Regions from separate parts of the Massilia luteola genome, predicted to be linked through region 1. Evidence: predicted binding sites of a transcription regulator. Region 1 holds the regulator's gene; each other region holds the start of a gene.
What was found. The regulator sigma-54, encoded in region 1, starts transcription at its own class of promoters, with help from an activator protein. The targets are predictions, from matches to a motif close to TGGCANGNAANCTGCTTT.
Positions count from the first base shown of each region.

Region 1 (7,431 bases):
CGGCAGCGGCAGGCGATGAGCAGCGATTAGCGCTGCAGTGCAGTGCGGAGCCGTGCTCCGCGAAACCCCTGCTCCACCAGCGGCAGGCGATGAGCAGCGATTAGCGGTGCGGTGCGGTGCGGTGCGGTGCAGTGCGGGCCAAGCATGCGACATCGGATCCCCGCCTGCGCGGGAAACGTTGTCGAGGCTGGGTACGCCAAATCGTCGTTCCCGCGCAGGCGGGAACCCAAGTTCCCTGTTGCAAATACCTCAACCATAAGCCTGGTGCACTGCGGTAAACATCGGCCGATGCTATCATCGCCGCATGCGCATCCTACTCATCACAGGTATCTCCGGCTCCGGTAAATCCGTGGCCCTGAACGTCCTCGAAGACGCAGGCTACTACTGCGTCGACAACCTTCCTCCGGCCCTGCTGCCGGCCCTCGTCGGCAACGTCGACGGCGGCGCGACCCGCCGCATCGCCGTCGCCGTCGACGCGCGCAGCGCCGAATCGCTGGCCGAACTGCCGACGACGGTGGCTACCCTGCGCGACGAAGGCCACCAGGTCAAGGTGATCTTCCTCACCGCCAGCACGCACTCGCTCGTCGCGCGCTTTTCCGAGACGCGGCGTAGCCATCCGCTGTCGCACGAACTGCGTCCGGGCGAGAACCCGGCATCGCGCCGCACGCTGATCGAATGCATTTCGGAAGAGCGCGACCGCCTCGGCCAGATCGAAAAGATGGGCCACGTGATCGACACGTCCGAGCTGTCCGCGAACAAGCTGCGCGCCTGGGTCAAGGAGCTGGCCGAGGTCACGTACGCGCCGCTGACGCTGTACTTCGAATCGTTCGCGTTCAAGCGCGGCGTGCCGCTCGACGCCGACTTCGTGTTCGACGTGCGCGCCGTGCCGAATCCGTACTACGACCTCACCTTGCGCCCGCTGAACGGCAAGGACGCACCCGTGATCGCCTTCCTCGACGCGCAGCCGCAGGCGGCCGAACTGCTGTCCGACATCCGCGCCTTCATCGCCAAGTGGCTGCCGTCGTTCAAGAAGGACAACCGCAGCTACCTGACGGTGGCCGTCGGCTGCACGGGCGGGCAGCACCGGTCCGTGTACATGGCGGAGCGCCTCGGGTCTTATTTCGCCGACACGGAACGGGTCGTCGTGAGGCACCGCGAGCAGCCCTGAAGCGGCAGACGTGACGCGTGCGCTGTCGCGGGCACGGGGTGCGCGCCCTACGGTGACTGTCGTGGGCACGATCACGCGTGACACAAGTCCGTAGGGTGGGCAACCTTTGCCCACGCGCAGAGGCAAACGACCGGATCACAGGTCGCGCAGCGGATGCGCGTGCGCCGGCCACACGGGCGCGAAGAACCACGCGACCATCTCCGGCGTGACGTCGGCCAGCAGCGGCGGATTCCAGCGCGGCGCATTGTCCTTGTCGATCACGAGCGCGCGCACGCCCTCCAGCACTTCGCCGTGTTCGAAGGTGCGGCGCACGAGCGAGCGTTCCATGCGCAGGCAGTCGGCCACGCCGAGACTGGCGCCGCGCACGAGCATCTCGCGCGTCACCGACATCATCAGCGGCGAGCGCTGGCGCATCGTGGCCAGCGTCTTTTGCGCGAACGGGTTCGCGTCCGTCTCCAGCGACGCCATCACGGCCGCCACGGAATCCGCGCCGAAGTGGCGGTCGATCGCATCGCGCTGCGCCGCCAGCTCGCCCGTGCCGGCCTGCGCCGCATACGGCGCCGCGAACGCGCGGATCGCGGCGGCCAGTTGCGCGCCCGGCGTCGCGTCGACCAGCGCGCGCAGGGCATCCAGCTGCGCCGACGGCACGAACACGTCGGCCAGCCCCACGTAGATGGCGTCCGCGGCGCCGATGGTCACGCCGGTCACGCCGAGGTAGTGGCCCAGGCGGCCCGGCGCATGCGACAGGAAATGGCTGCCGCCCACGTCCGGAAACAGGCCGATGTTCACCTCGGGCATGGCAATTTTGGAACGCTCCGTCACGATGCGCAGGCCGCAGTCCGGCCCGCCCTGGGCGATGCCCATGCCGCCGCCCATCACGACGCCGTCCATCAGCGCGATATACGGCTTCGGATAAAAATGGATCAGGTGGTTGAGGGCGTATTCCTCGGTGAAGAAATCTTCCAGCAGCGGGCTGCCCGTCCGCGGCGTGGCCCTGCCGGCCTCGTGGAAGAAGCGGATGTCGCCGCCGGCACATAACGCCTTCTCGCTCGTGCTCGTAATGACGACGGCGTCCACGCCGGCATCCCCGCGCCAGGCGAGCAAGGCCGCGGTGAGCGCGCGGACCATGTCCAGCGACAGCGAGTTGAGGGCTTTGGGGCGGTCCAGGGTGATGATGCCGGTGCGGTTGGCGACCCGCGTTTGCACGTGTTCGGTCATGTCTCGTGTTATTGAAGTGTTATTGGAATAAGCAGAACCGCATTCTAACGCGCATGGGTGGCGCATAAAATCGAAAAGGGCGCCGATGCGCCCTTTGTCATTGATGCTGCTGCACGCGTGGCATCACGCGGCGGCGGGTTCTTCCTCTCCCCCTTCGGACATGCGCTTGATGCACGCGTTGTCATGATCCTTGAGCATTTGCTTGTACTTGACGACCTGGCGGTCGAGGCGGTCCATCAGCATGTCGATCGCGGCATATAAATCGTGCGCGGCACTGGCGACATGGACGATCTTGCCTGCGAGACGCAGATTGATCTCGGCTTTCTGGCGTTTTTCTTTCTCGGTGAGATTGTCGATGCAGAGGATGACGTGGGAGTCAATCACTTGATCGAAATGGCGGGTAATGCGTTCAAGCTTGTTCTGTACGTATTCTCGGATTGCTGGGGTTACATCGAGATGATGTCCGCTGATAGTGAGATTCATACACACTCCTTTGAAGATTCGCTGCCGTGCCGTGCGCGCATCCGGGCATGGAGGCAGCGTTGTTGCCAGAGCTTGCTGCAAGAGCTTGCTACTAGAGCTCGCTACAAGGATTTGCGGAGACTGACGGGAGGGATCTTCAGCGCCTCACGGTATTTGGCGACCGTGCGCCGCGCGATAACCATTCCCTGTTCCCCTAGCATCTCCGCGATCTTGCTGTCGGATAAAGGGTTCTTGGGGTCTTCTGCTCCTGTGAGTTGTACGATGAGGGCCCGTATTGCCGTCGACGATGCTTCGCCTCCCGCTTCGGTGGCAACGTGACTCCCGAAGAAATACTTCAACTCGAACATGCCGTGCGGGGTCAGCATGTATTTCTGAGTTGTGACTCGAGAAATTGTGCTCTCGTGTAGACCTAGTGTATCAGCTATCTCACGTAAAACAAGGGGCCGCATTGCGACGGCGCCATGCGAGAAAAAGTTGCGCTGGCGATCCACAATGGCCTGGGCCACGCGCAGGATCGTGTCGAAGCGCTGACGCATATTCTTGATGAGCCACTTGGCTTCCTGCAACTGTGCTCCCAGCTGGGATTCCGATTTCCCCTGCTTCATCAGCGCCGCATACACGCTGTTGACGCGCAGGCGCGGCATCACTTCCGGATTCAGCTGCACGCTCCAGCCGTCCTTGGCGCGGCGCACGATCACGTCCGGCACGACGAAGTCTGACACATCCGACGCGAACGCCGCGCCCGGATGCGGATTGCACTGGCGGATGATGGTCTGGGCTTCGCGCAGGTCTTCGTCGTCGCAGTCCAGCGCCTTTTTCAGCTTGTTGAATTCGCGCTGCGCGAACCACGTCAGGTATTTCTCGACGATGACCAGCGCCATGCGCCGCGTGACGAGCGGCACGCCGGGCATGCGCCGGATCTGCAGGGCCAGGCATTCTGCCGCGCTGCGCGCGCCCACGCCGGGCGGGTCCATGCTCTGCACGAGGGCCAGCGCCATGCGCAGTTCCTCGAACTCGATCTCCAGTTCGGCCGGCAGGCGCGCGTGGATGTCGTCCAGCGGTTCGTCCAGATAACCATTGTCGTCCAGCGCGTCGACGACGAGTTCCACCAGCGCGCAGTCGCGCGCCGCGCAGCACGTCATGCGGACCTGTTCCATCAGGTGCTCGCGCAAGGTGACCGGGCTCGCTTCCAGCTGCGGACGGCCGTCCTCGTCCTCGCCGCCGCTGCCGCTGCTGCGGCCGAATTCGCCCCAGTCCTCGCCGCCTTCGCTGCCGGCGCCTTCGCCGCTGTCGCCGCCGGCATCGGCGCCGCTCTCGCCGCTGCCGTTCTCGGCGGGCGCGCCGCCCTCCGCGCTCGGCCCCTGCGCGGCCGGCGCCTCACCGGCCTGCATCGATGCCGGCGCGCTGTTGATGGCGCCGTCGGCCAGCAGGCGTACGGAGCGGTCGAGCGGATCGTCGAGCCGTTCGAGCAACGGGTTCTCGCTCAGGGCCTGCTCGATTTCCTGGTGCAGCTCGAGAGTCGACAGCTGCAGCAGCCGGATCGACTGCTGGAGTTGCGGCGTCAGTGCAAGGTGCTGTGAAGTCTTGAGTTGCAGCGTCTGTTTCATGACTACATTCGGAAGTGTTCGCCCAGGTAGACGCGCCGCACCGATTCATTGGCGATGATGTCGTCGGGACGGCCGGATGCCAGCACCGCCCCCTGGTTGATGATGTAGGCGCGGTCGCAGATGCCCAGCGTCTCGCGCACATTGTGGTCCGTGATCAGCACGCCGATGCCGCGCTCCTTCAGGAAGCGCACGATACGTTGGATCTCGATGACCGCAATTGGATCCACGCCGGCGAACGGTTCGTCGAGCAGCACGAAGCGCGGATTCGTCGCGAGGGCGCGCGCGATCTCCACGCGCCGCCGTTCCCCGCCCGACAGCGACAGGGCCGGGCTCTCGCGCAGCTTTTCGATCTGCAGCTCGGTCAGCAGCTCGTCGAGGCGTTCGGCGATGCGCGTCTTGGTGAGCGGCTTGCCGTTCTCGCGCTGCAATTCCAGCACGGCGCGGATGTTCTCTTCCACCGTCAGCTTGCGGAACACGGACGCTTCCTGCGGCAGGTACGACAGTCCCAGCAGGGCGCGCCGGTGGATCGGCAGGCTCGTGACGTCGGTGCCGTTGATGTCGATGCTGCCGGCATCCGACGGCACCAGGCCCACGATCATGTAGAACGACGTCGTCTTGCCGGCACCGTTCGGGCCCAGCAGGCCGACGACTTCGCCGCACGCGACCTGCAGCGACACGTCGCGCACCACCAGGCGCTTGCCATAGCTCTTCTGCAGGCCGTTGACGACCAGCGTGCTGCCGCCGCATTCGGCCGGCGGGATGTCCGTATGGGCCTCCATCGTGCGGACCTCCGTCATTGCTTGCCCGCCGGCGTGGCACCCGCGGCCGGCGCGGGCGTGCGGCGCGGCTGCAGCGTGATGCTGCCGCGGCCATTGCCGGGCTTGTCCGCGCCGCTGGCGTCGTTGCGGCCGACCAGCACTTCCTTGCGGTTATCGTAGGAGATGAATTCGTTGTCCATTTCCTGCGTGACCTTCTGGCCTTCGAGCTGGCGGATCATGGCTTTCGAGAACAGCTTCACGAGGTCGTTGCGTTCGTCGTATTCGATGCGCTGGGCCTGGCCTTCGTCCCACAGGTCGGGGCCGCCGTCGCGCTTCTGGCGGAAGGTCGCGAGCTTGCCCGGATCCGCGGTCAGGATGAACGTGTGATAACCGTCCGGCGCTTCCTTGACCTCGGCGCGGTCCGACTTGAGGACCATGGTGCCGCGCGTGATGATCACGTTGCCGGTGACGACATAGTTCTGCGTCACCAGGTCGCTGTTGGCCTTGTCGTACTTGATGTTGACCGGCTTGAGGGCGTCCGCCCTCTCGGCCGAAGCAGCCAGCGGCACCAGCAGGAACATGGCGGCGGCGAGTATTTTCTTCATTCGTTTATCCTCTCAATTGGCTTCAGCGCGGCGGGCGCGGTGGGCGCGGCGGATAGGTGGCCGAGCCGCGGCCGCCCAGCGCGATCTGCTGGGTGGCGTTGTTGGCCTCCATGCCCACGGCGTCGATCGACGCGCTGCCGAGCGTCATGTGGACCGGCCGGTCGGTCTTGGCGATCTCGTCGTCCGTCAGCAAGGTCAGGACCTCGGTGCGGATCCGCAGCGGCTGCGACGTCGCGTTGCCGGGGCGCTGGATGTCGACGTTGCCGGTCAGGTCGATCTGGTTCTGGTTCTGGTTGACGAGCGCGTGCTCCGCCGTCATCGTCATGGGCGGGTGTTCGGCCGTGAGGCTCTGCACCACGGGCTTGTCGACGAGGGCCGTGTTGTCGGCCGGGCGGTGCGTCAGGCGCTCGCCCGAGATCACGTAGCGCGGCTTGCCGGCCTCCGACATGCGCACCCAGCTGAAGTTGTCGACGATGTAGTCCGGCTCGTTGCCCGCATTGGCGCCCGGCGTGGTCTCTTCGCCCTGCATCACCTGCACGAGCCAGAAGCTGCCGAACGCAAAAAACACGGCGGTCAGCATCAGGGCCAGCAGGCGCCAGCGGTGCGCGGTGCGCTTGTAGTTGGCAGGGGCCATGGCTGCGCTTATCCTGAAATTAACCGAAATACGGCGCGAGCGCCTGTTCGTAGGTGCCCTGGGCGCGCATCACCATGTCGCACACTTCGCGCACGGCGCCGCGGCCGCCCGGGTTCTGCGTGACGTAATGGGCGCGGTGCCGCACTTCCGGATGGCCGCTCGGCACGGTCACGGCAAAGCCGACGCGCGTGAACAGCGGCAGGTCGATCACGTCGTCGCCGATGTAGCCGCATTCCTCGGCCGTCACACCCGTTTTGGCGAGCAGGTCGGCGAACGCGAGGCGTTTGTCGTGCTGGCCCTGGAACACGTGCGTGATCCCGAGGTCGGCCGCGCGCCTGATGACGATGGGCGACGTGCGTGCGCTGATGATGGCCGTCTGCACGCCCGTGCGGTTCAGGAGCTGGATGCCGAGGCCGTCCAGCACGTAGAACGTCTTCGTGACTTCGCCGTCCGGGCCATACGTCAGGCTGCCGTCGGTGAGGACGCCGTCGACGTCGAAGATCATGACTTTCACGCGCGCCGCGCGCTCCATGTGTGCCAGCGGGGTCACCATCAGATCACCTTGGCGCGCGTGAGGTCGTGGATGTGCAGCGCGCCGACCAATACGTCGTCGGCGTCGGTGACGAGCATCTGGTTGATGCGGAATTCTTCCATCACGGCGACGGCATCCACCGCCAGCTGGTCCGGATGCACGCGGCGCGGGTCCGGATGCATGACGTCGCGGATCACGAGCTTGCTGAAATCCTGGGCCTTCTCGATCAGGCGGCGCAGGTCGCCGTCCGTGAACACGCCGACCGGATGGCCGGCGGCGTCGACGACGGCCGTCATGCCCATGCCCTTGTGCGAGATTTCCAGCAGCGCATCGGTCAGCAGCGCGTCCGGCGTGACCTTCGGCACGGCGTCGCCGCTGCGCATCACGTCGCGCACGTGCGTGAGAAGCCTGCGGCCCAGCGCGCCG
Region 1 is NZ_JAXOFN010000005.1:147,274-154,704, forward strand. Features, by position in the region: gene hprK (HPr(Ser) kinase/phosphatase) at 1-30, shown strand, start outside; gene rapZ (RNase adapter RapZ) at 305-1,168, shown strand; gene U9J41_RS08520 (enoyl-CoA hydratase/isomerase family protein) at 1,304-2,386, opposite strand; gene hpf (ribosome hibernation-promoting factor, HPF/YfiA family) at 2,510-2,869, opposite strand; gene U9J41_RS08530 (RNA polymerase factor sigma-54) at 2,971-4,476, opposite strand; gene lptB (LPS export ABC transporter ATP-binding protein) at 4,479-5,273, opposite strand; gene lptA (lipopolysaccharide transport periplasmic protein LptA) at 5,270-5,839, opposite strand; gene lptC (LPS export ABC transporter periplasmic protein LptC) at 5,862-6,473, opposite strand; gene U9J41_RS08550 (KdsC family phosphatase) at 6,493-7,026, opposite strand; gene U9J41_RS08555 (KpsF/GutQ family sugar-phosphate isomerase) at 7,026-7,431, opposite strand, start outside.

Region 2 (7,431 bases), on a different contig from region 1:
GCAGCAGGTCCGGCATGGTCAGCAGCACCGGCAGGATGGCGATGTAATTGACGAGCTCCGTCGAAAACCAGAACGTGAAGCCGTAGGCCGGCGTGCCGCCGAACAGCGCGGGATGGATGAAGAGACCGCCCACCCCGGCCGCCGCCGCCGCGCTCATGGCCACCGGCACGAAGCGCAGCATCGAGCGCGGGTGGCGCAGGCCGCGCACGTCGTCGCTCATGCGCGCGAGCAGCAGATAGCACACCGACACGCCCATCATATTGGTCGACGTGAGCATGAGCGTCTTCGGCCAGCCGTGGTCCATGTACAGGTCGGCCACGATATAGCCGGCTACGGCGCACAGCCAGTGGGCCGGCCGGGGCGGATGGCCGCGCCGCAGCAGCAGACCGACGAGGACGGCGTTCGTGGGCCAGAATGCCGCCAGCACGCCCGGCGGCGCCGTGTAGATGCCGAAGATGGAACAGACGACCACGATCGCGCCGACGAGCAGCGCGTCTTTCAGGTCGAGGCCGGCGCCCGGTGGGTGTGTTTCAAGTGGTGGTTGCACGGCTGGGACGACGGGTGGATCGGTAGAAGCGACTCCGGCAGATTAGCACAGTTCCATATGGAAACTATTGGTTCTTCGGTGAAACGTATTCGAAACGCAACGCGCATCTGCCGCCGCCCCGCATGGCCGGCGGCAGCCGTGGCGTCACTGGTGTCTTGTTATGGCTTGCCGACGCCGATGCCGCGTCCCGCCGTGCTCATGTAGATCACACCGAACGTATTCATGTCGCCCGCCACGAAATGGCCGTTGCCGGACCGCCGTACTGGTGTGCGCTGTCGTTGATGCGCGTCCAGGTCTGTCCCGTATCCGAAGAGCAAGAATCCCCGAAACATATCCGATGAATTTGACCGCACAGGGTGGTGTAACGATGCCTGGACAAATTGTTCAGGCACCTGGCACCTTTCATAAAGGCGTGGCTGCGCCCCGCGCCTCCAGCACTCGGTCGATCAGGCCGTATTCCGCGCCCTCGGCCGCGGACATGTAGCGGTCGCGGTCCGTATCCTTCTCGATCCGCGCGAGCGTCTGCCCCGTGCGCTCGGCCAGGAGGGTGTTCAGGCGATGCCGCTGGTACAGCATCTCGCGCGCCTGGATGTCGATGTCGGCCGCCACGCCCTGCGAGCCGCCGTGCGGCTGGTGGATCATGATGCGGGCGTTGGGCAAGGCGTAGCGCTTGCCGGGCGCGCCGGCGGCCAGCAGGAACGAGCCCATGCTGGCGGCGAATCCGGTGCACAGCGTGGACACATCGGGCTTCACGAACTGCATCGTGTCGTAGACGGCCATGCCCGCGTACACGGACCCGCCCGGCGAGTTGATGTACAGTGCGATGTCCTTGTCCGGATTGTCCGACTCGAGGAACAGCAGCTGCGCGACGATCAGGTTGGCGGATTGCTCCGTCACCTCGCCGACGAGGAAGATCACCCGCTCCTTGAGCAGGCACGAGTAAATGTCGAAGGCGCGTTCGCCGCGTCCTGTCTGTTCGATGACGGTGGGCACGAGGCCGAGGCCTTGGGGGAAACGCGATGTCATGATGGTCCTTTCGTGGCAAGTCGAATCGCAAAATGGATTCGCTGCCCGCATGACGCTCGCCGCGCACCGCCGTGTGACGGCAAAAAAATAAATCGCCGCCGTGTCACATCCGGCCGCCGCCGCGCGTCAAGTGGCACCACCACCGCAACGAGGAGAATAGCGATGCCATGTATCACCGATACCGACGTCACCGATACCGACGGCGCCCTGTTCGAACGACTGCGCCCGCGCCTGAAAGCGATCAGCGTGCGGATCGTCGGCAGCGAGGCGGACGCCGAGGACGTCGTGCAGGACTGTTTTCTCAAATGGCATGGCGCGGACCGCGACGCACTGGCGACGCCGGCGGCCTGGCTGACGACCGTCGTGCGGCACCAGTCGATCGACCGCCTGCGCCAGCGCGTGCGCGACGCGGCGGCGGCGCAGGCCGCGCTGGAACTGGTGCCCGCCGCGGCGCCCGCGCCGCCGGAAGACGGCCTGCTGCGGCGCGCGGCACTGGCCGGGGCGCTCGCCCGCCTGCTGGCCTGCCTGTCGCCTGCCGAGCGCCTGGCGTTCGTGCTGCACGACGTATTCGACTGCGGCCATGCCGACATCGCGGCGGCACTCGGCCTGAGTCCGGCGAACGCGCGCCAGCACCTGTCGCGCGCGCGCCGGCGCCTGCGCGCGCACGCGGACCAGACGCCGCCTGACGAGAAGCTGTGCCGCGAGCTGATCCGGCGCTTCCATGCCGCGCTGGACGGCCGCGACGTCCCCGCGATGATGACCTTGCTCAGCGACACGCAGCCGATGGCCGTGCGCGCGGGCACGCGGGCGTGTGCCAACGATGCGGTCTATGCCGTGCTGGCTGCGGCTTAGTGCGGCTGCCAGGGCCGCCACACGGAGGCATGCGGAAGTCTGCTATCGGGCCGTGCGGTCAATCGGTTGTGACTGCCGATACGTTTTTCTCGCATGGCGAGATGCGATGCGGGGATAAATGGCCGGGTTCGGCCAAAAGCAGACAATAGATAAACCAGGAATGAAAAAATATCTACTTTATGGGTATCTTGGGGTGATGTTCACCTGCCTCCTTGGCGCAGGAAATTTGACAGAAACATACCAAAAGCCTGTAGTTGCCCTCGGAGTGTTTCTTTTCGGCATTTTTTTGACAATAGGAATGGCTTTCGTTTGGCGTAAAAAAGCTCCCTTGCAAGGACGCGGGCTGAACGTTGAGTTTTCGAAACACCCGATCGTCTACGGCATTTGGCTGCTCGTGGTCGGTGGCTTCGGACTTGCCATGGTCGCTGCTGCAATGACCTTTACGATTTCGCATGCGTTCGGGATCGTTCTCGTCCCCTGGCTAAATTAACTGTAGAGCGTCACTATCAGTTAAGCCCGCCAGCGGACGAACATCGCCCGCATTGCGGGCGTTTCATTTCAGGCGGCGCCGGGCTTCGTACGCTTGCGCAGGCGGCCCATCAGGCCCAGGCCGGCCGCCACCAGCGCCAGGCTGGCCGGTTCCGGCACGCTCCCTGGCACGGGGGCTGGCACGACTTCCTGGAAGCCCGAGCTACCCGATTCGAGCAGCGCCAGCAGGCCCGGATCGATCTGGCCCAGTTCGACGCTGCCCGACTGGATGGCGTGGGATCGCGGCAGCTCGCCCGGCTGCGCAAACAGATACGTGCTGAACTCGCGGCCCGACAAGGTATAGCTGGCCGAGCCCGTGTCAAAACCGAAATACAGGTAGATATCCCCATGGTAGTCGCCGATGTTCTCGGACCAGGCGTCAAAGCTGGTCGGGCCGCCATTGGTCGTGATCGAAGCCGACGTCACGTTCGAGTCGAAGGCGGGGATATAGTTTTGGTAGCCGGTTTGAAAGTCGTAGAACGCGATGGCCTGGTTGGTCGTGTTCTGGACGAACCAGCCGGTCAGCGGCAGGCCGTCGTCGAACGTCACGTTCTTGAAATCGTACTGGATAAAGGCGGCCGACGCCGACATCGACACGCAACCGGCAAACGCGAGAACGAGCAATTTTTTGAGCATGGTTGACTCCGTGGTTGGGGAGCCAGAAGCGACGCAAGAACCGTGCCGCAAAAAAATCCGCAAATAATCAACCACCTAATCGGCAAAAACGGTAGCAGGTGCGGATATCTGTAAAAACCGTCGACATTCCTATTGCATGGCAGCTGCGCCGGCGCCCCAATTACCCCATTTTTTATTCGTCCAGCGGCAGCGTACAATCGCGACCACTTCACTTCTGATCATTTCATTTTTTACGGATGAAAGAAAAGTGATTCGATTTGCCTTGAACGCATCAGTTCTTACACTTGAATGATCCGGACCGTCTTCCGCGCTGAATGTCTGCAATGGGCCCGGTTCCGGTCGGTCGTGATCGTTCGAGACTTTCCGCTCATGCAACCTGCCATGTCCGGTTTATAAATCCTCTAGAACGCGTCAAATACCGGACCGTCGCAAAAGGAATGCTGGCCTGGTTCGTAAGTGCGGCGATGGCGGGATCCGTTATTTCAATGACGATCGCAGCGACGGATCATTTGATGCGGTAGCCTGAGACATCGGACGGTACGCAATGGGGTCGAGTGTCTGAAAAAACTCTACTTCATCATTCTTCCGAAAACACTGAGGTTCATAGCACACAGAGTCCGGTCGCTCGAATCGGAAAGCAGTTTTCCGTCTGCGCCGCGACGAAATCCGGCAGCGCTTCCGAGTAACTATGGCAGTAGCACCCATCGTAATGCAATTCCTGCCACTGGCGCACCATCCCCACGCAACCGCTGTTCGACAAGATCACCTTGACGGGACAGCCGTGCTGGACCGCCATCCGGACGTGCTTGAAGGGCACCTCGAAAAACCTCGGCTGACCTGACGCCGGCTGGGTAAAATCCGGACATCGAACCCAGCCAGCGAGTGTCGTCATGATGAAACCCCGGATCAGCCTTTTTGCCGAGCAGGAGCGCGAAGACCCGCGAGCAAAAATAGGCGATCCTTTGGTAGGCCTGGCCAAACACGTCGATTTCGACGCACTGGCCGCTCGCATTGATGCAGCCGCGCCGAGGCCTTCTCGTGCCAAGGGTGGTCGTCCGCCTTACCCGACAGTGCTGATGATCAAGATCCTGGTGCTGCAACAGTTGTACAACCTGGCCGACGACGCCCTGGAGCACCAATTGCTGGACCGCCGCAGTTTCCTGCGTTTTCTCGACCTGACCGAGAGCAGCAGCATCCCCGACGCCAAGACGATCTGGCTGTTCCGTGACCGACTGGCCCAGGCCGGCGTGGGCAATCAGGTATTCGAGCAAGTCCAGCAACAACTGCTGTCGCAAGGTTATTTGGCGCGCCGCGGGCAAATCGTCGACGCCTCGCTGGTGCAAGCGCCGATCCAGCGCAACAAGCGAGAGGAAGCCGGGACGGTCAAGGAAGGCACGATGCCGCTGGGTTGGAAACCACACAAGCGCGCGCAAAAAGATGTCGATGCGAAGTGGACCAAAAAGCACGGCAGGAATCACTTCGGCTACAAGCTGCACGCCAGCGTCGACAAGCGCTGCAAGCTGATCCGCAAGATCGCCCCCGAGCAATACTAGCCGCGACATCTATGCCGATCGCGGCTACCCCAGCATTGAAAGGGAAATGAGGTTGAAGCAAGCCGGCTGGCGCGTGCACATCCAGCGACGAGGCCACGCGACCAAAGGTATTTCCGAGACACAGAAACAGCGTAACCGCGGTATCGCTACGCCGCGTGCTCGTGTCGAGCATGTGTTTGGCGCCTTGGCCCAAATGGGCGGCAAACTGGTGCGTTGTCTGGGGATCGTACGCACCACATTCGTCCTGCAGCTAAAGGCCGCCGGTTATAACCTCAAGCGCCTCGTCTTTTTGAAGGAACACGGCGTAGCACCGTTCTGAACCAGCAGTTTGGCAGCCTGCGGCTGCCAAACTGACCTCATCCAAGTTCACGTAACTATCGACATCCCGACGACGCGCCGGCATGGCGACGCCGAATCAAGCCTGAGATTGCCTCGCTCATGCCGACAATCGGGTTATTCGAGGTGACCTTCAGGGCCGCTTGGTCATCGCTCCAACGGCGTCGGCCACTCTTTCGGGAAGAGACAAATTCGGTATCAAGGGCTCCAGCGCAATCCATAGCTCTTTGCCAACTCTTCGCCTGCATGCCCCCTACGAAAACCCCGGCATTGCCTCACGTCCAATTGGGTTAGCGACTCTAAGCGGCTAAAACCGTTTCGACGTCTGGGAGCCGCGAGGGCCCGCACTTCAAGTAGCAACAATAATGAACCGAAAAATCCATCTAACATTACATTTTGGAAATGTTACATTTTGGTAGAATTTTAAGCGATGTTGCGAATTAGAATTATTGACAGTTCGGCAAACTGAAAGCAGTCGAAAGAAGATATTAACTAGCCAGATGCATCTTACTCCGCGATTGGCGTTATTAAAAAATCCGGAGGGAGGCTAACTATCGATAGTCAGTTTGGAGGGGAATTTTCTATTAGAAACTTCGCTAAAGAACTTACAAAAAAAGTTCAACGCGAAAAATTTTTATGCGGCGTACGCCGGATGGAAGAAAGATTTACCGTTAATATACCCGAACAAGTATCGGTCGTTTCCCTACCAGAAAATGTTTCCTATGAATACGCATCCATAAAATATAATTCTAGCTATCAAAAATTAGGCAACAAAGTATTAATATCGAGAATTCTCCAGAATGATACTCCTCGACTGGAGTGCAGCAATAACAATACCTTTGATTTGAAACGATTGGCAAATTATGTTCAAGCTGATCTTGAAAAACCTTTTCAATATCGATTTGTAGTAAACGAATAGTATTGTTTGTGCATATAGATAATTGTTTGGTTTCGTGTGAGATTTGCCGTGTCGAAACCAACCTTTGTTTTGTGCAAGAGCTATGCTGGAGGACTTTAGGGGCACCTCGAAAAACCTCGGCTGACCTGACGACGGCTGGGTAAAATCTTGACATCGAACCAGCCAGCGAGCGTCGTCATGATGAAACCCCGGATCTGCCTTTTTGCCGAGCAGGAGCGCGAAGACCGGCGAGCAAAAATAGGCGATCCTTTGGTAGGCCTGGCCGAACACGTCGATTTCGACGCACTGGCCGCTCGCATTGATGCAGCCGCGCCGACGCCTTCTCGTGCCAAGGGTGGTCGTCCGCCTTACCCGACAGTGCTGATGATCAAGAATCGGGTTATTCGAGGTGCCCTTAAGTCTATCGTTTCGAGTCAAATTTCGCCAGATTTAATAATGCGCCAGATCTTGATAACTAGAAAAGGGGTAATTATAGAAAGCGAAATAAATTGGAAAATTAAACTACTCATCTCAGTGTCAGTCGTGCCGCAAGTAGATTGATTTGGATCATAACTAGAGTATGAGACCTGTAATGAAGCCCCAAGCTTCGCATTGGCACAAGCGCCAAACCCGCAAGTCGAAGCCGATTCAGTACCTACGTAACGTTCTTTTCCAACAAAATACTCATATTCTATCAATCCATGGTTAGAGCAGTTCGTTGAAATTACATGGGCAATGACGGACTGCTTTGTTCGCTCTATCGTCGATATTCGATTATATTTTTCAAGAATAACAAAAAAAGGAAAAAATAATCCTAATAAACATACAACGGCGAGGATATACCGACCCTTAGCTGATAAGTATAATTTGGTGGTCATAAATCAACTGAAACGCAAATTTAAAAATCACAAAGAAGTTCACGAAATATAAGACTATATCACACTTAAGGAAGTGCTGATTTAATCGGTTTTTTGCTGCCACGCCGATCGTAAGTCGTTGATTTATAAAAAAATTTATTATCGCGCAGTTAATAAATCAGTCGCTCCTTAGCAAAG
Region 2 is NZ_JAXOFN010000016.1:38,560-45,990, forward strand. Features, by position in the region: gene U9J41_RS16850 (GGDEF domain-containing protein) at 1-547, opposite strand, end outside; gene clpP (ATP-dependent Clp endopeptidase proteolytic subunit ClpP) at 950-1,573, opposite strand; gene U9J41_RS16860 (sigma-70 family RNA polymerase sigma factor) at 1,736-2,425, shown strand; gene U9J41_RS16865 (hypothetical protein) at 2,544-2,915, shown strand; gene U9J41_RS16870 (PEP-CTERM sorting domain-containing protein) at 2,984-3,589, opposite strand; partial or broken gene U9J41_RS16875 (thiamine pyrophosphate-dependent enzyme) at 4,245-4,601, opposite strand; partial or broken gene U9J41_RS16880 (IS5 family transposase) at 4,483-5,461, shown strand; gene U9J41_RS16890 (hypothetical protein) at 6,575-6,937, shown strand.
Region 2: a site for sigma-54 is predicted at 3,620-3,637, ahead of U9J41_RS16870 (PEP-CTERM sorting domain-containing protein). Genes of this name have one in related genera too.

Region 3 (7,431 bases), on a different contig from region 1:
CGCCGGCCTCGTGTTGCGCACGGGGCCCTTCGCCAACCGCATCCGCAGCGACGTCCCGCCATTGATCGACAGCCTTGCGCTGATGTATGCCGATTATCCGGTCGAGCCGGACGGCGGCTTCGTCGACTTCCACCTCGATTTGCGGCGCTCGGGCGGCCTGCGCCGCTGGTACCGTTCCCAGGTTCATTTTGCGTACGACGGCACGACGCCGTTCCAGCCGCTGCCGCTGGGGCAAGCGTATCCGATGCTGGAATGGACGATGAACTGGTGCGTCTCGCACCGCGCCCACGGCTATCTGATCATCCACGCGGCCGTGCTCGAAAAACATGGCCGCGCGATCATCCTGCCGGCGCCGCCCGGTTCCGGCAAGAGCACCCTGACGGCCGCCCTGCTGGGACACGGCTGGCGCCTGCTTTCGGACGAGATGACCCTCGTGCACCTCGACGACGGCGTGCTCGTGCCGCTGCCGCGCCCCGTCAGCCTCAAGAATGCCTCGATCGACATCATCCGCACCTTCCGTCCCGACGCCGTGCTGAGCCGCCCCGTGGAAGAAACCACCAAGGGGACGATCGCCCATCTGAAGGCGCCGCCGGACAGCATCGCCCGCGCCCTTGAGCCGGCCCGGCCGGCCTGCATCGTGTTCCCGCGCTGGGAGGCCGGCGCCGCCATCGCATTGGAACCGTTGCCGAAAGCGCGCGCCTTCATGCAGGTGGCCGACAACAGCTTCAATTACCAGGTGCTGGGCGCACGCGGTTTCATGGCGCTCGGCCGGCTGATCGACGCCAGCGATGCGTACACGTTCCGCTACAGCAGCCTGCCTGACGCGATGACACTGTTCGACCGCCTGGCGCAGGGAGAGGCATGATGCGCCTGCCCGTACTGGTGCGCGTGCTGCGCGATCCGGCCGTCGCGCACGGCCTGGACGCCGCGGGCTGGGACTTGCTGCTGCGCCAGGCCGACGCCGCCAACCTCGATGCGTTCCTGCTCGTGCTGCTGGAAGATGCCGGCCTGCTGGACACGGTCCCCGCCGCGCCGCGCGCGCACCTGGAGTGGACGCGCGCGGGCGCGGCCGGCCATGCCCGCGCCGCGCGCTACGAAGTCCGCCAGATCGGCCGGGCGCTGGCGGGTCTGGGATTGCCGCTGATCCTGCTCAAGGGTGCCGCGTATGCGATGGCCGGCCTGGATGCCGGCCGCGGACGGCTGTTTTCCGACATCGACATCCTCGTGCCCAAGACGCGCCTGCCCGAGGTCGAGGCGGCCCTCATGATGCACGGCTGGATCACCACCCACCACGATACCTACGACCAGCGTTACTACCGGGAATGGATGCACGAGCTGCCGCCGATGCAGCACGCCCGGCGCGGCAACTCGATCGACGTGCACCACGCGATCCTGCCGGAGACGGCGCCGGTGCGCCCCGACCCGGACAAGCTGCGCGCCGCGGCCATCCCGATCGCCGGCGCGCCCGGCCTGGCCACGCTGGCCCCGGCCGACATGGTGCTGCACAGCGCCGTGCACCTGTTCTTCGACGGCGAATTCGACAAGGGCTTGCGCGACCTCGTCGACATGCACCGGCTGCTGGGCGAATTCGGCGCGCAACCCGGGTTCTGGGACGCGCTGCCGGCGCGCGCGCGCGAACTCGAGCTGGGACGGCCGCTGTACTATGCGTTACGCTATTGCCCGCGCCTGCTCGGCACGGTCGTCCCGCCGGCGGTGCAGGCGGCCGTGGCCCCGGCAGGGCCGAATCCGGTCCTGTTGTGGCTGATGGACCGGTTGTTCGGACGCGCGCTGCTGCCGCTGCATGTGAGCTGCGAGGGTATATCCAGCAGCCTGGCGCGCTTTGCGCTGTACGTGCGCGGGAACTGGCTGCGCATGCCGCCGCTGCTGCTGGCGCGGCATCTGTTTCATAAAGCGTTTATCACGAAGCATGACGAGTCGCAGGCGGCCTGAACCTTTTAGGCGCGCCCGGCGACCCCAACAGGAGCGGCCACTGCCGGGGGAATATGTCGGAACCGTTTGATATCGACCAGGACTGGGACGCCGTCGTCGTCGGCACCGGCATGGGTGGCGCCACGCTCGGTTACGCGCTGGCGCGCGCCGGCCGCCGCGTGCTGTTCCTCGAAAAGGGCGCCGCCCACCCGGACCTCGTCGGCCGCTACGCCGAAGACGACTTCCCGCGGCCGGAAGCGCCGCAGCCGGCGCACCGCGACATCCTCGCGCGCGCCGGCCGCTATCCGGACCAGATCGTCGACCGCTCCGGTCCGCGTACCCAGCGCTTCGTGCCCTTCATCGGTTCCGGGGCGGGCGGTTCGAGCGCGCTGTACGGCATGGCGCTGGAGCGTTTCTTTCCCTCCGATTTCGCCGCGGCCGACCACTACCAGGCACCGCCCGGGGCCGATCTGCCGCCGCGCTGGCCCGTCGCCTACGACGAGCTGGCACCGTACTACGACAAGGCCGAGCAATTGTTCCGCGTGCGCGGCACGGCGGACCCGTTGCGTGCGGACGGGCAGCGCGAGCACTTGCTGCAGTCTCCGCCGTTGACGCCGGCGTCCGCGGAACTGTTCGGCTTTTTCGAAGGCCGCGGCCTGCATCCGTACCGGTTGCCGCTGGCCTGCGAGTTCGTGGCCGGCTGCAGCGGTTGCCAGGGTTATCTGTGCGGCCGCGCCTGCAAGAACGACGCCGGCCGGATCTGCCTGGAACCGGCCTTGCGCGACCACGGCGCCCGCCTGCTCGACGATTGCGAGGTCGTGGCGCTGGAAGCCGACCGCAGCCGCGTGACGGGCGTCGTGTGCGAACGACGCGGCGCCCGCTTCACCGTGCGCGCTCCCATCGTGGTGCTGGCCGCCGGCGCCCTCGAGACGCCGCGCATCCTGCTCGGCTCGGCATCCGGCACGTGGCCACAAGGCGTCGCGAACGCGTCCGGCCTCGTCGGCAAATACCTGATGCGCCACCACATCGACCTGTACCTGATCGCGCCGAAGCTCAAGGGTGAGTTCGACAATCGTCAAAAAGAGCTCGCCTTCAACGATTTTTATTTGTTGGACGGACAGAAACTCGGCTCCGTGCAATCCTTCGGCCGCCTGCCGCCGCCGGCCACCCTGGCGGCCTCGGTGGCCGACGACCTGCGCCAGGGACCGCTGCCGTGGGTGGCGCCGTTGTTCAAGCTGGCCAAGCCGTTCGTCACGCCGGTGCTCGACGGGTTCGTGCATCGGCGCATGATCCTCGCGGCGACGCTCGAGGATTTCCCGTATGCCGACAACCGCGTCGAACCGGCGCGCGACGACGCGGAGAACGCCCGCCTGGCCATCGAATACCGCGTGCGCGACGCCGACCGCGCGCGCATCGCGGCGTTTCGCGCGCGGATGCGCGCGGTGCTCGCGGGCTACAGCGTGAAACTGATCAAGCAGGCCGAGAACAACCAGCGCATCGCCCACGTGTGCGGCACATGCCGGTTCGGCGACGATCCCGCACAGAGCGTGCTCGACCGCAATAACCGCGCGCACGGGCTCGCCAACCTGTACGTCGTCGACAGTTCGTTCTTCCCGTCGTCCGGCGGCACCAACCCGAGCCTGACGATCGCGGCGAACGCCCTGCGCGTGGCGGATTATCTGCTGGCGCAGGCCTGACGCGGCTTTATTTATTCATCATCCATCGACAAGGAGATCGCCCATGCGGCTTTCCGACTTAAAAGGCCATTGGGCGCTGGTCACCGGCGCGTCGTCCGGCATCGGCGAGGAATTCGCCCGCCAGCTGGCGCAGGCCGGCATGCGGCTGGTGCTCGTGGCGCGGCGTGAAGAGCGGCTGCTGGCCGTCGTCCAGGCGTTGCGCACGGAGTACGGCGTCGAGGCGCGGGCCATCGTGGCCGACCTGGCCGATCTCGCCGCCGTGGCGCGCATCCGCGCGGAACTCGACGGCGCGGGCATCCGCGTGCGCCTGCTGTGCAATAACGCGGGGGCAGGGCGCTGGGGGCGGTTCGAGGCGACCGATGCGAGCGTCTACGACGAACTCAACACGCTCAACACGACCGCGCTCGTCGCGACGTGCCGCCGCTTCTTCGACCATCTGGCCTCGTTCCCGAGCAGTGCCGTGATCAATGTATCGTCGGCCGCGGCCTACCAGCCGGTGCCGTATATGGCCGTGTACGCGGCGAGCAAAGCCTTCGTGCAGAGCTTCAGCCAGGCGCTGCATGGCGAGTGGAAGGCGCGCGGGATCCTCGTGCAGACCCTCGTTCCGGGCCCGACGGCCACGGAGTTCGACGCCAAGGCCGGCGCCTACGAGAGTGCCCTCGTCGAGCGCGATGCGCCGGCCGACGTCGTGCGGGCATCGCTGGCGGGACTGGAGCGCGACGTGCCGGTCGTGAACGCGGCCAGGGGAACCTACAAGCAGCGCGTGTTTGCCGGGCTGGCGCCGCACGCGATGGTCATCCGCGAAGTCGGCAAGATGTTCAAGCCGCCCGAAGGCAAGTGAAACGGCAATAAAAAAACCGCGGTCGAAACCGCGGTTTTTTCATGAAGCCGGTCCGGCAGGCGGATTAGGCCTTCGGAGCGCGACGACGACGCTGTGCGCCGACCAGACCCAGCATGCCCATGCCCAGCAGCATCATGGTGCCCGGTTCCGGCAGGGCGAAGGTGTTCGAGCCGTCGACCTTGAAGACGATGTCGTGCGCGGTGTCCACGGTGTAATCCGGGAACAGGGCGCTGCCGCCTTTCTGGAAGTTCAGCGTAGCCGAGTTGCCAGCCGGGAAGTTCAGGTTCGATTCGAAGTTCACGCCGAACAGCAGGTGGGTCACGCCTTGCAGGTAGGCCGGGTCGATGAAGTCGCCAGTCTCGACGATGTCTGCGTTCAGCTTGGTCGAACCCTGGCCGCCGGCGCCAGCGATCGTGAAGGTCGACTGGGTGTTGTTCGGCACGATGGTCAGCAGGGCGATCAGCTGGCCGTCGTCGAAACCGGTGCCGCCGGTGGTCGAGGCGTTGGCGGCGGTGTCGTAGTAGATCGCGACTTTGTTGTCGGCAGCCGTGCCGGCCAGACCGAACGTTGCGGTCGTGCCTGCCAGGCTCGTGACTTTTTCGGTCAGCTTGGCGACGATCGTGAATTCGAAAGCCTTGCCGGCGCCTTTGGTGCCGTTGGCGTTGAAGTCCAGGCCCGAGTCGAACGCGTTCGTCGTGTTGCCGTCGATGCTGGCCAGGTTCGACTGGTACAGGAATTGGAAGTTCTGGCCGACGCTCAGCGGCGAGCCGAACGGGCCGACGCCTTTCGCAACACCGCTACCGGTCGTGTTCCAGTCCAGGGTCGTGGCATCCGATGCCAGGACGTTGGTGCCATCCTTCAGGGTGAAAGCTTGTGCCGACGATGCGGCGAGTGCGAAACCAAGGGCGGCTGCGACCGGGATCAGCTTGCGAAACGACTTCTTCATATTGGCTCCAAGTAATCTGCTGGTTAAATTTGTCGGGGGAGTAGCCCGTTTTGATCGCGGGCTTATACCCAAGCTAAAGCAAGCCCCATGCCAGCCTGTGCTACCCTGTTTAGAATCAAGGACTTAAACAATAAAACAAGAGAAATCGTAAACTGCCGGATGCGTGATGTAAAAAATTCCGACAGTCAATTAATCGACGTCGGAAAGCACGGTGTCGTCGTCGTCCACCCTGTGCGCCGGCGCAAAGCGGTGGAAAGCACGCACCCCTTCCAAAAAGGCGGCCATGCGTTGCGGCGCCGGATAACTGGCGAACGCATCGGCCACCCGCCGCGCCGCGGCCGTCAAGGCCGGATCGTCGAGCATCGCGCGCACCTGGCGTGCCAGTTTCTTCGCGCGGAAGCGATCGGCGCGCAGCAGCGCACCGGCGCCCGCCTTGATGACGCCGCTCATGTTCAGGAACTGGTCGAGATTGCTGGCGACGCCCAGCACCGGCACGCCGGCGGCCAGGGCCTGCTGGCTGGTCGGACTGCCGCCGTTGCACACGACCAAGCTGGCGCGCTGCGCCGCCAGGTCGCCCGGCAGGTAGGGCGCGACGAAGGCGTTCGCCGGCGCACTGGCCACGTCGATCGTCCCGGCGGTGGCCGCGATGACGGTCACCGGCAGCGGCGCCAGTGCTTCCAGCACGAGCGGCAGCAGGCGGCCCTGGCCGGAACTGCCGAGCGTGACGTAGACGATGGGTTTGTCTTGCGGCACTCGGTCCCACCACTCGGGCTTGGCCAGCGGCGGTGCCCAGATGATGGGACCGATATACGCATGCTGCTGCGGCAGGCTTTTCGGCGGGAACAGGTCGGGAACGTCGGCGTACATGCTGTAGTCCGCATCCGTATAGACCTTGCGCAGGTCGGTGCCCAGCGAGGGCAGGCCGTAGTTGCGGCGCACGCGGTTGAGCGGGACGGAATGCGAGGCGAATGCGACCGGACGCGCCATGCGGAAGATCGCATTCGCGATGCGGATCGGCAGCAGGCGCGTCAGCGGGATGTGCGGCACCGCGTAATGCTGCACGACGTACGGGCTCCAGTACGCATTCATCAGCGACACGTAGGGAATCCGGCGCAGCCGCGCGCTGACGGACAGCGACAGGCGGAAGTCGCCGACGACGATGTCGGGACGGACGGCGTCCAGGACGCGCAGGTCGTCTTCCACGTAGCCGGTGAGGGTCGCCGTGTTGTACACCGGCTTGCCGCCCGCGAGCGCATCGAGGAATTGCTGGCTGGGAATGCTGTGGATGGTCCAGCGGGTGAACTGCGTCCCGTTGAAACAGAAGTCATAGCCTTCGGCGCAGGCGAAATGCACGTCGAAGCGCGCGGGATCGAGGGATTGCGCGAGCGCGATGGGACGTCCGACGTGGGCCAGCGTCACGGCTTCCGCAAAGAACAGGATTTTGATACGTTCCATAGGGGCGTTGATCGTGAAAGGGTTGCGGGAACGTGCCAGGCAAACGACGCCGGCGGCGCGGGATGCCCGCGCCACCGGTTACTTCATCAGTTCTTCGAGCGGCTTGCGCAGCGAACGGGCCTGGGGTGCGGGACCGGCGCCGAGGCGGCCCATGAAGACCGGATGCCCGTTGCCGGTGCCGATCAGCTTGTGCAGGCGCTGCTGCAATTGCCGCGCCGCGCCATGCAGTTTCTCGACGGTCGAGAACGATTCGCCGTGCTGCACGTAGGCCGAAAAGATCAGGGGCGTCATCTCGGGCTGCATGGCCAGGCCCAGGTGGGTGAGCGTGAGCCAGAAGCGCTGCACGGCGCGGCCGGCGGCGACATGATCCTCGACGGTTTCCGGCGCGTGTCTGGCCATGATGACGAAGTGCGCGGCGCAGCGCAGACCCGGCACGAGGTCCATCTGCAGGCGCGGCGCCCAGGTGCCCATCAGGCGGTTCATCATGGACAGGCGACCCCAGCTGACCATCGCCCATTTCATCAGGCGCAGGGTGGCGGCGTCGACGCCCAGGGCCTGGTCGG
Region 3 is NZ_JAXOFN010000007.1:65,812-73,242, forward strand. Features, by position in the region: gene U9J41_RS10300 (HprK-related kinase A) at 1-865, shown strand, start outside; gene U9J41_RS10305 (nucleotidyltransferase domain-containing protein) at 862-1,950, shown strand; gene U9J41_RS10310 (GMC family oxidoreductase) at 2,004-3,626, shown strand; gene U9J41_RS10315 (SDR family NAD(P)-dependent oxidoreductase) at 3,670-4,467, shown strand; gene U9J41_RS10320 (PEP-CTERM sorting domain-containing protein) at 4,532-5,413, opposite strand; gene U9J41_RS10325 (glycosyltransferase) at 5,603-6,868, opposite strand; gene U9J41_RS10330 (nitroreductase family protein) at 6,947-7,431, opposite strand, start outside.
Region 3: a site for sigma-54 is predicted at 5,489-5,506, ahead of U9J41_RS10320 (PEP-CTERM sorting domain-containing protein). Genes of this name have one in related genera too.

Region 4 (7,431 bases), on a different contig from region 1:
CACCATGGACACCATCAAGCTGTTCGGCGGCGAGCCGGCCAACTTCCTGGACGTCGGCGGCGGTGCAACCGCCGAGAAGGTCACGGAAGCCTTCAAGATCATGCTCAAGAACCCGGGCCTGAAAGCCATCCTGGTCAACATCTTCGGCGGCATCATGCGCTGCGACGTGATCGCCGAAGGCGTGATCACCGCTTCGAAGGCCGTGTCGCTGCAAGTGCCGCTGGTCGTGCGCATGAAGGGCACCAACGAAGACCTGGGCAAGAAGATGCTGGCCGATTCCGGCCTGCCGATCATCTCGGCTGACACCATGGAAGACGCAGCGAAGCAAGTCGTTGCCGCTGCAGCTGGCCAAGCTTAATTCGCGAAGGAAATAAAATGTCGATTCTGATTAATAAAGACACCAAAGTCATCACCCAAGGTATCACCGGCAAGACCGGCCAATTCCACACGCGCATGTGCCGCGACTACGCGAACGGCCGTGAAGCCTTCGTCGCAGGCGTGAACCCGAAGAAAGCCGGTGAGGACTTCGAAGGTATCCCCATCTTCGCGAGCGTCAAGGAAGCCAAGCAGAACACGGGCGCGAATGTTTCCGTGATCTATGTCCCGCCGGCAGGCGCCGCCGCCGCCATCTGGGAAGCCGTGGAAGCCGAGCTGGACCTGGCCATCTGCATCACCGAAGGCATCCCCGTCCGTGACATGATGGAAGTCAAGGACCGCATGGCCAAGGCTGGTTCGAAGACCCTGCTGCTGGGCCCGAACTGCCCGGGCCTGATCACCCCGGACGAGATCAAGATCGGCATCATGCCGGGTCACATCCACAAGAAGGGCCGCATCGGCGTCGTGTCGCGTTCGGGCACCCTGACGTACGAAGCCGTCGGCCAGCTGACCGCGCTGGGCCTGGGCCAATCGTCGGCAGTCGGCATCGGCGGCGACCCGATCAATGGTCTGAAGCACATCGACATCATGAAGATGTTCAATGACGATCCGGACACGGACGCCGTCATCATGATCGGCGAGATCGGCGGCCCGGACGAAGCGAACGCCGCTTACTGGATCAAGGACAACATGAAGAAGCCGGTCGTCGGCTTCATCGCCGGCGTCACCGCGCCGCCGGGCAAGCGCATGGGCCACGCCGGCGCGCTGATCTCGGGCGGTGCCGACACGGCACAGGCCAAGCTGGAAATCATGGAAGCCTGCGGTATCACGGTTACCAAGAACCCGTCGGAAATGGCTCGTCTGCTGAAGGCGATGCTGTAATCCTCCGGATTCGCAGTCGATGAAAACGGGACGCATTCGTGCGTCCCGTTTTTTTTGTGCGTTCAGCATGGGCGCACTCTTGCGGGTGCAAGTCCCGCTGCGAGCTGGCCACAGCGAGCAAAGTGAAGCGCAACTGCGGAAGGGTGACTGACCGTGGAAAGGAGGTGCGGAGCGAAGCTGCGAGCCGATGAACAAGAATCGGATATGAGGCGCTGCCAAGCAGCATGAGCGGGCAAGAAGCCGCAAAGCTCTTTGGTCAAGGCGAAGCGGCGTAAATCCGGCCCGTATCCCGATTCGTGCCAAGTCGATACGACGAGCTGACAATTTTTGTCGCGATTCAACAAAATCTGTCGAGCTGACAAATTTCGCCATGTCCGATGACAAAAATTGTCATGCGGCAATGCGGAAAATGCGCGAAAACCCACAATTTGGTAGCACATTGCTAACGATTTCCTATGGAAACGACCTGGCACGTCGGTTGCATATAGTAAAGGGCAGAAGCAAGCAGTACTGGATACGAAATACCCTTTTAATTTGCAGTGCCCCCAACCTGGAGAGACATCATGAAAGCACCGAAAATCGTCAAGAAAGCCCAAGCCGGCTTCACCCTGATCGAACTGATGATCGTTGTCGCGATTATCGGTATCCTGGCCGCCGTCGCTATCCCGGCTTACCAGAGCTATGTGACCAAGTCGAAGTTCACGATGGCTTATCAGGAAATCGCCTCGGGCGAAACCGCTTTCGATGACCTGCTGAACAACGGTGGGACCCCGGCCGCTGTCGCCGACATCAAAATGCCGGCAGCGACCAAGAACTGCAGCGCATTCGCGGTCACCGGCACCACGATCCAGTGCACCATCGTCGGCGGTCCGTCGGATGTGAATACCCACACCGTCACGGTGACCCGCGGTGACGACGGCCACTGGAGCTGCGGTACCACGGTTGATCCGAAATATGCTGGCACGACCGGTTGCGTCGCAGGTTCGTAATCGCGATCCAGCTGAAGAAAACCCCGCTACGGCGGGGTTTTTTCTTGGGGCCCGGTCTTGAACCTGTTCACAAACGAGGAAATCATGCTGACGGAAATGCAGGCCGGCCAGGCGCGCGACTGGACCATGGGCAACGTTCGAACGATGCCATTCTGTGTGCTCTTGTGCGCAGCCTTGTACGCGAACTTCCTCGTCGTGGCAGGACATGACCGCCAGCGTATCCTTGAAATCGCTGTGCTGCTCGTGGGCGCTGTCATGGTCCTGGTCCGACGCCGCCTCAAGCTTCGCCCGCTATTCGAGGGCCCTGCCGGCATCTGCCTTGCGACATTCTTCGCGCTGGGGATCACCAGCGGCACGATGGCATTCTCGCCCCGTTTCGCCTTGTTCGAAGTTGCGGCGCTGTTCCTCCTTTATCTGCTCGCGACGCAGGTCGGCGACGAAGTCGTCCGCCGCGGACCGGCAGCCCTTCGCCTCATCCTGCAAACAACCGCCGCGACCGTCGTGTTGTACAGCGTATATTTCTTGGTCGCCTATGTAAGCGCCTTCTGTTTTGGCAATCCACTGACACCCGACGACTTTGCGTGGGGATTCAGCAATTTCCGCTTTTTTAATCACGTTCAGACGTCGATCCTGCCGCTGTTCGTGCTGCTGTGCTGCCTGACTGCCCGCACCGACCGATTGCGGCCGCTGTGGCTGGGCGTCACAATCTACTGGTGGACGGCACTCATCGCCACCACGGGGCGCGGAACGCTCGTCGGTATCGCGATGGGCTGCACGATCATCGCGATTGTCCTGCGCCGTACCGCAATTCCTTACCTGAGGATGGCCGCGTTGACGGCGGCACTGGGCCTCGTGACGTATTTCATACTGCTGGTCGCCGTTCCCGCAGTCCTCGGGGCACAGGGGATGCGGGCGATTTCCTTTGTGGTCGAGCGTACGGCCAACGATCCCGCATCGGGACGCATGTTCCTCTGGCGTCGCGCTGCCGACCTGATCACGCAACATCCTTTGCTCGGCGTCGGACCAATGCATTTTGCCCATTACGCCGGCGACCTGCACATCGGCGCCCATCCGCATGACTGGCTCATGCAGTTCGGCAGCGAATGGGGACTGCCTGCGCTGGCGTGTCTGCTCGCAACGATCGTGCTGGCACTTCGTGCACTTCTGCACGCCGGCCGCAAGATCGCGGAAGGAGACATCGCCAACCAGACCATTTTCGCGGCTCTGCTGATGGGAGCGGTCGCGATCCTGGTCGACGGGCTCGTGTCCGGCCTGTTCGTCATGCCACAGAGTCAGCTTGCAATTGCTTTGTATCTCGGCTGTGCAATCGGGTGGTACAAGACCGTTTTGCCGGCTCCATGCCCCGCCGCACCCAATATCGTAGGGGGAGCCGGCGGTGCGTTGCTCGTGGTGGTCGCCATGGCTGGGGTGGCCGGCGTTTGGCAGGACGTGGTCGCGCGCTACGAGCAACAACCTCTCACGGCTGCCCAGGAAGCGGCGAACCAGGGGCAGCACTGGCCACGGCTGTGGATTACTGGCTATTTTTAAAGCAGAGACGGTCAGGACTCAGACGATCTTCTGCCGATCCGCCAGCAACGCCTCATACGTCAGATTCTGCAACAGCGTGTAGTGCACCGGATCCAGATCCACGAACTGCACGCCATACGCAAACCCCTCGGCCTGCTCCGGCCCGCCGGACAGTGCGCTGATGTTGCGCACGGCCGCGCGCGTGCGCACGCGGATTTCCTGGTTGTTCGGCGGGGCCAGCAGGGCGAATTCCAGGTCGATTTCGTCTTCGTCCTGGGGCAGGCTTTTCTTCGATTCGATTCGCGCGCCATTTACGCTCAGGTTCGTCAACAGGCAGTCGGCGCCGGGCACGGCACTGTTCGCCGGGATGATCCTGGCGGGAATGTCCACCTTCACCCGCATGGCCGTGCGCAGGCTCGTGCCCTGGATCGCGCGCGGGAACGAGATGTGGGCGTACAGCACCGGCCGGCCGAAAACGCGCTCGACCGTGCAGGCGAACGAACACACGTGGATGCCGGAAAACACGCGCATCGTCAGGCGCTCGCCTTCGACGAGCGGGATCGGCATGCCGTTGTCGGTCGGGATCTTGACGATCAGGTATTCGTCCTTCAGCCAGCCGATCAGCGTCGAGAAATGCTGCACCGGCTTCAGACGCCGGTGCGTGATGAATTGCAGGCGTACGCCGACCTGCAGGTTCATCGATTCGAATTCGAATTCCTGGGGCTTGAGTTCGCGTTCCGCTTGCGGGTCGTTCATGGTTTTTTCAATCCTCGAAGCCGGTCATAGTAGCACCGGGGAAAATCTTTTGGCAGTTCGGAAATGAAAAAAACGCCTGCGGGGGCAGGCGTTCTCTGGGATCCACGGGTCGAGACGCGCGGATTTACTGTTTCAGGTGCTGGTCCAGCCAGCCGATGACGGTGTGATGCCACAGCAGCGAGTTGGCGGGTTTCAGGACCCAGTGATTCTCGTCCGGGAACACGAGCAGCCGGCTTTCGATGCCGCGGCGTTGCAGCGCGGTGAACGCGGACAGGCCTTGCGCCATCGGGATGCGGAAGTCGCGGCCACCGTGCACGACGAGCATCGGCGTCTTCCATTTGTTCACGTACAGCACCGGGTTGAAGCGCTCATGGTTTTCCGGCACGGTGAAGTACGGACCGCCGTTTTCCCAGTCGGTGAACCATTGTTCCTCGGTCGAATAGGCCATGCCGCGCGTGTCGAACACGCCGTCGTGGTTGACGATGCATTTGAAACCGTCGGACCAATTGCCCTCGATCCAGTTCATCATGTAGCCGCCATACGAGGCGCCCAGTGCGCACGCGCGCGAGCGGTCCAGCCAGGCATATTTCGCCTCGGCCGCGGCCAGGCCTTTTTTCAGGTCGTCGAGCGGCTTGCCACCCCAGTCGCCGCTGATGGCGTCCGTGAATTTCTGGCCGTAGCCGGTCGAGCCGTGGAAATCGATGAACACGGTGGCGTAGCCGGCGCCCGCGTACACCTGCGGGTTCCAGCGGTAGCTCCAGGCGTTGCCGAAGCTGCCCTGCGGGCCGCCATGGACGAGGAAGGCGATCGGGTATTGCTTGCCCGGCTCGTAATTCCATGGCTTCGTCACATAGCCGTGGACGATGTCGCCGTTGGCGCCCTTGAACGAGAACTGCTCGTACTCGCCGAAGCGCACGTCGGCCAGTTTTTGTTCATTCAGATGGGTCAGCTGCACCGGCTTGTTCGCGCCGAGCTGCAGGCTGAACAATTGCGCGCCCGACGCCAGGTTGGCCTGGGTGTAGGCGACGGTATTGCCGCGCACGTCGTAGCCGCCGATCGCGCCCTTGTCGGTCAGCGGGGTCACCTTGCCGCTGGCCACGTCGATGGCGAACAGGCGGTGCTGGCCGATGTCGTCGGCATCCGTGACGAGCGTCCTGCCGTCGGCCGTCCACTGGAGGCTGCCCGGAGCACGGTCCCAGTTGTCGGCCACGTTGCGCTTCTTGCCGGTCGCGAGGTCGAGCAGCACGACGTGGTAGCGGTCCGCCTCGAAGCCGGGGCGGGTCATGGCGAGATAGGCGAGGGTGCGGCCGTCCGGCGAGAACACGCCTTTCGTGTCCCAGGCTTTGTTGTCGGCTGTCAGGTTGCGCGGCGTGCCGCCCGTGGCCGGGACCGTGTACAGGTCGAAGTTGGTCGACCATGCCTCGGTCTTGCCCGCAATGCGCACCGAAAAGACGACGGTCTTGCCGTCCGGGCTGAAGCGGAATTCCTCGCGGTCGCCGAACGGCTTCGACGGCACGTCGCCGTCGAGCGAGCCCGACAGGCTGACGGGCGTCCCGCTCACGCGGCCGGACGCATCCAGCGGCGCCGCATACAGCACGGCGTTGCGGCCGTCGGACCAGGTGTCCCAATGGCGCACGAACAGGCGATCGTAGATCTTGCCGCTGGCCTTGTCCTGTTCCTTCGCGTCCACGCGCGCCTTCGTGCAGGCGAGGTCGGCGCAGTCGCGGAACACGGCCATGCTGAGCGCGATGCGGTCGCCCGTCGGCGCGACGCGGAAGGCGTCGACGTCGAGCGGCAGGTCCGTCACGCGGACGGCTTCGCCACCGGCCGCCGGCACGCGCCAGACCTGGCCCGAACCCGAGCGCGACGAGATGAAATAGATCGCGTCGCCGTGCGGCGACCATTCCGGATCCGTGCTGCTGGCGGCATCCGACGTCAGGCGTTGCGGCACCGGGTGCGCGGCGCGCAGGTCGACCAGGTAGAGGTCGGTATGGCCGCGGTTCTTGCCCATGTCGGTGGTGCGCACCGTGTAGACGACACGGCCGCCGTCCGGCGACACCGCCGGGCTGCCGACCCGCTCCATCGTCACCAGGTCTTCGACCGTGAATCCGCGCGGTGCGGCGGTTGCGCCGAGTGCCGTGCCCGTCAGGGCCGCGGCCAGCGCCAGCATACCTAATTTCATCCTGTCCTCTCGCTTGTGGCTTGTGAATACACGGCCGCGCTTGATTGGCGTGGCCGGTGAAAGGCAGCAATTTAACACGTGGAAAGGCTGGCAAGGCAAAAAAAGCCCCCGGGTGAAAGGCGGCGGTGTGACGTACGGGCACGACGTTCCGGAACGGGATCAGAACTCTTCCCACTCTTCCGCCTTCGTGTCGACGGGTGTTTTGCAGAAAGATATTTTTAGTGAAAATTCAGTCCATTAATTTCACTACAATGTCTTGATCATCGTTCCATGAAGGATAGGCAACATGGCAACCATCACCATGACGTTGTCGCAAGCAGTCGTCGACCAGCAGCACGCGCTCGCCCTGCAGAACGGTGCGCTTGCCAGTTCGCTCGACGGCATGTTCCAGGCGATCGATTCATACAAGGGGACCATCAATCCGGGGGAGGCCACCGGGTCGGTCCTCGACGGCGCCACGCTGGTCGTCCATTACACGAGCGGCGCAACGGAAACGTACAGGAACGTCGTACTCGACAATCCGGGCGCGGCGACCGGCCATGGCAGCGCCGGCGGTTACGAATATGCGCAGCCTGGCGTCGCCGGCGTGTTCGGCGCGGGCAAAATCAATTTCGATTACACGGTCGACGGCGGCAATGTGTGGTTGACCCCGTCGACGACGGGGGATACGTACAGCGCGCTGGGCTTCGCCAGCGACCTCTCGGCCGCCAGTCCCACCTA
Region 4 is NZ_JAXOFN010000027.1:59,746-67,176, reverse strand. Features, by position in the region: gene sucC (ADP-forming succinate--CoA ligase subunit beta) at 1-358, shown strand, start outside; gene sucD (succinate--CoA ligase subunit alpha) at 376-1,257, shown strand; gene U9J41_RS22990 (pilin) at 1,821-2,246, shown strand; gene U9J41_RS22985 (O-antigen ligase family protein) at 2,304-3,794, shown strand; gene U9J41_RS22980 (flagellar brake protein) at 3,813-4,529, opposite strand; gene U9J41_RS22975 (S9 family peptidase) at 4,654-6,711, opposite strand; gene U9J41_RS22970 (DUF4214 domain-containing protein) at 6,998-7,431, shown strand, end outside.
Region 4: a site for sigma-54 is predicted at 1,725-1,742, ahead of U9J41_RS22990 (pilin). Genes of this name have one in related genera too.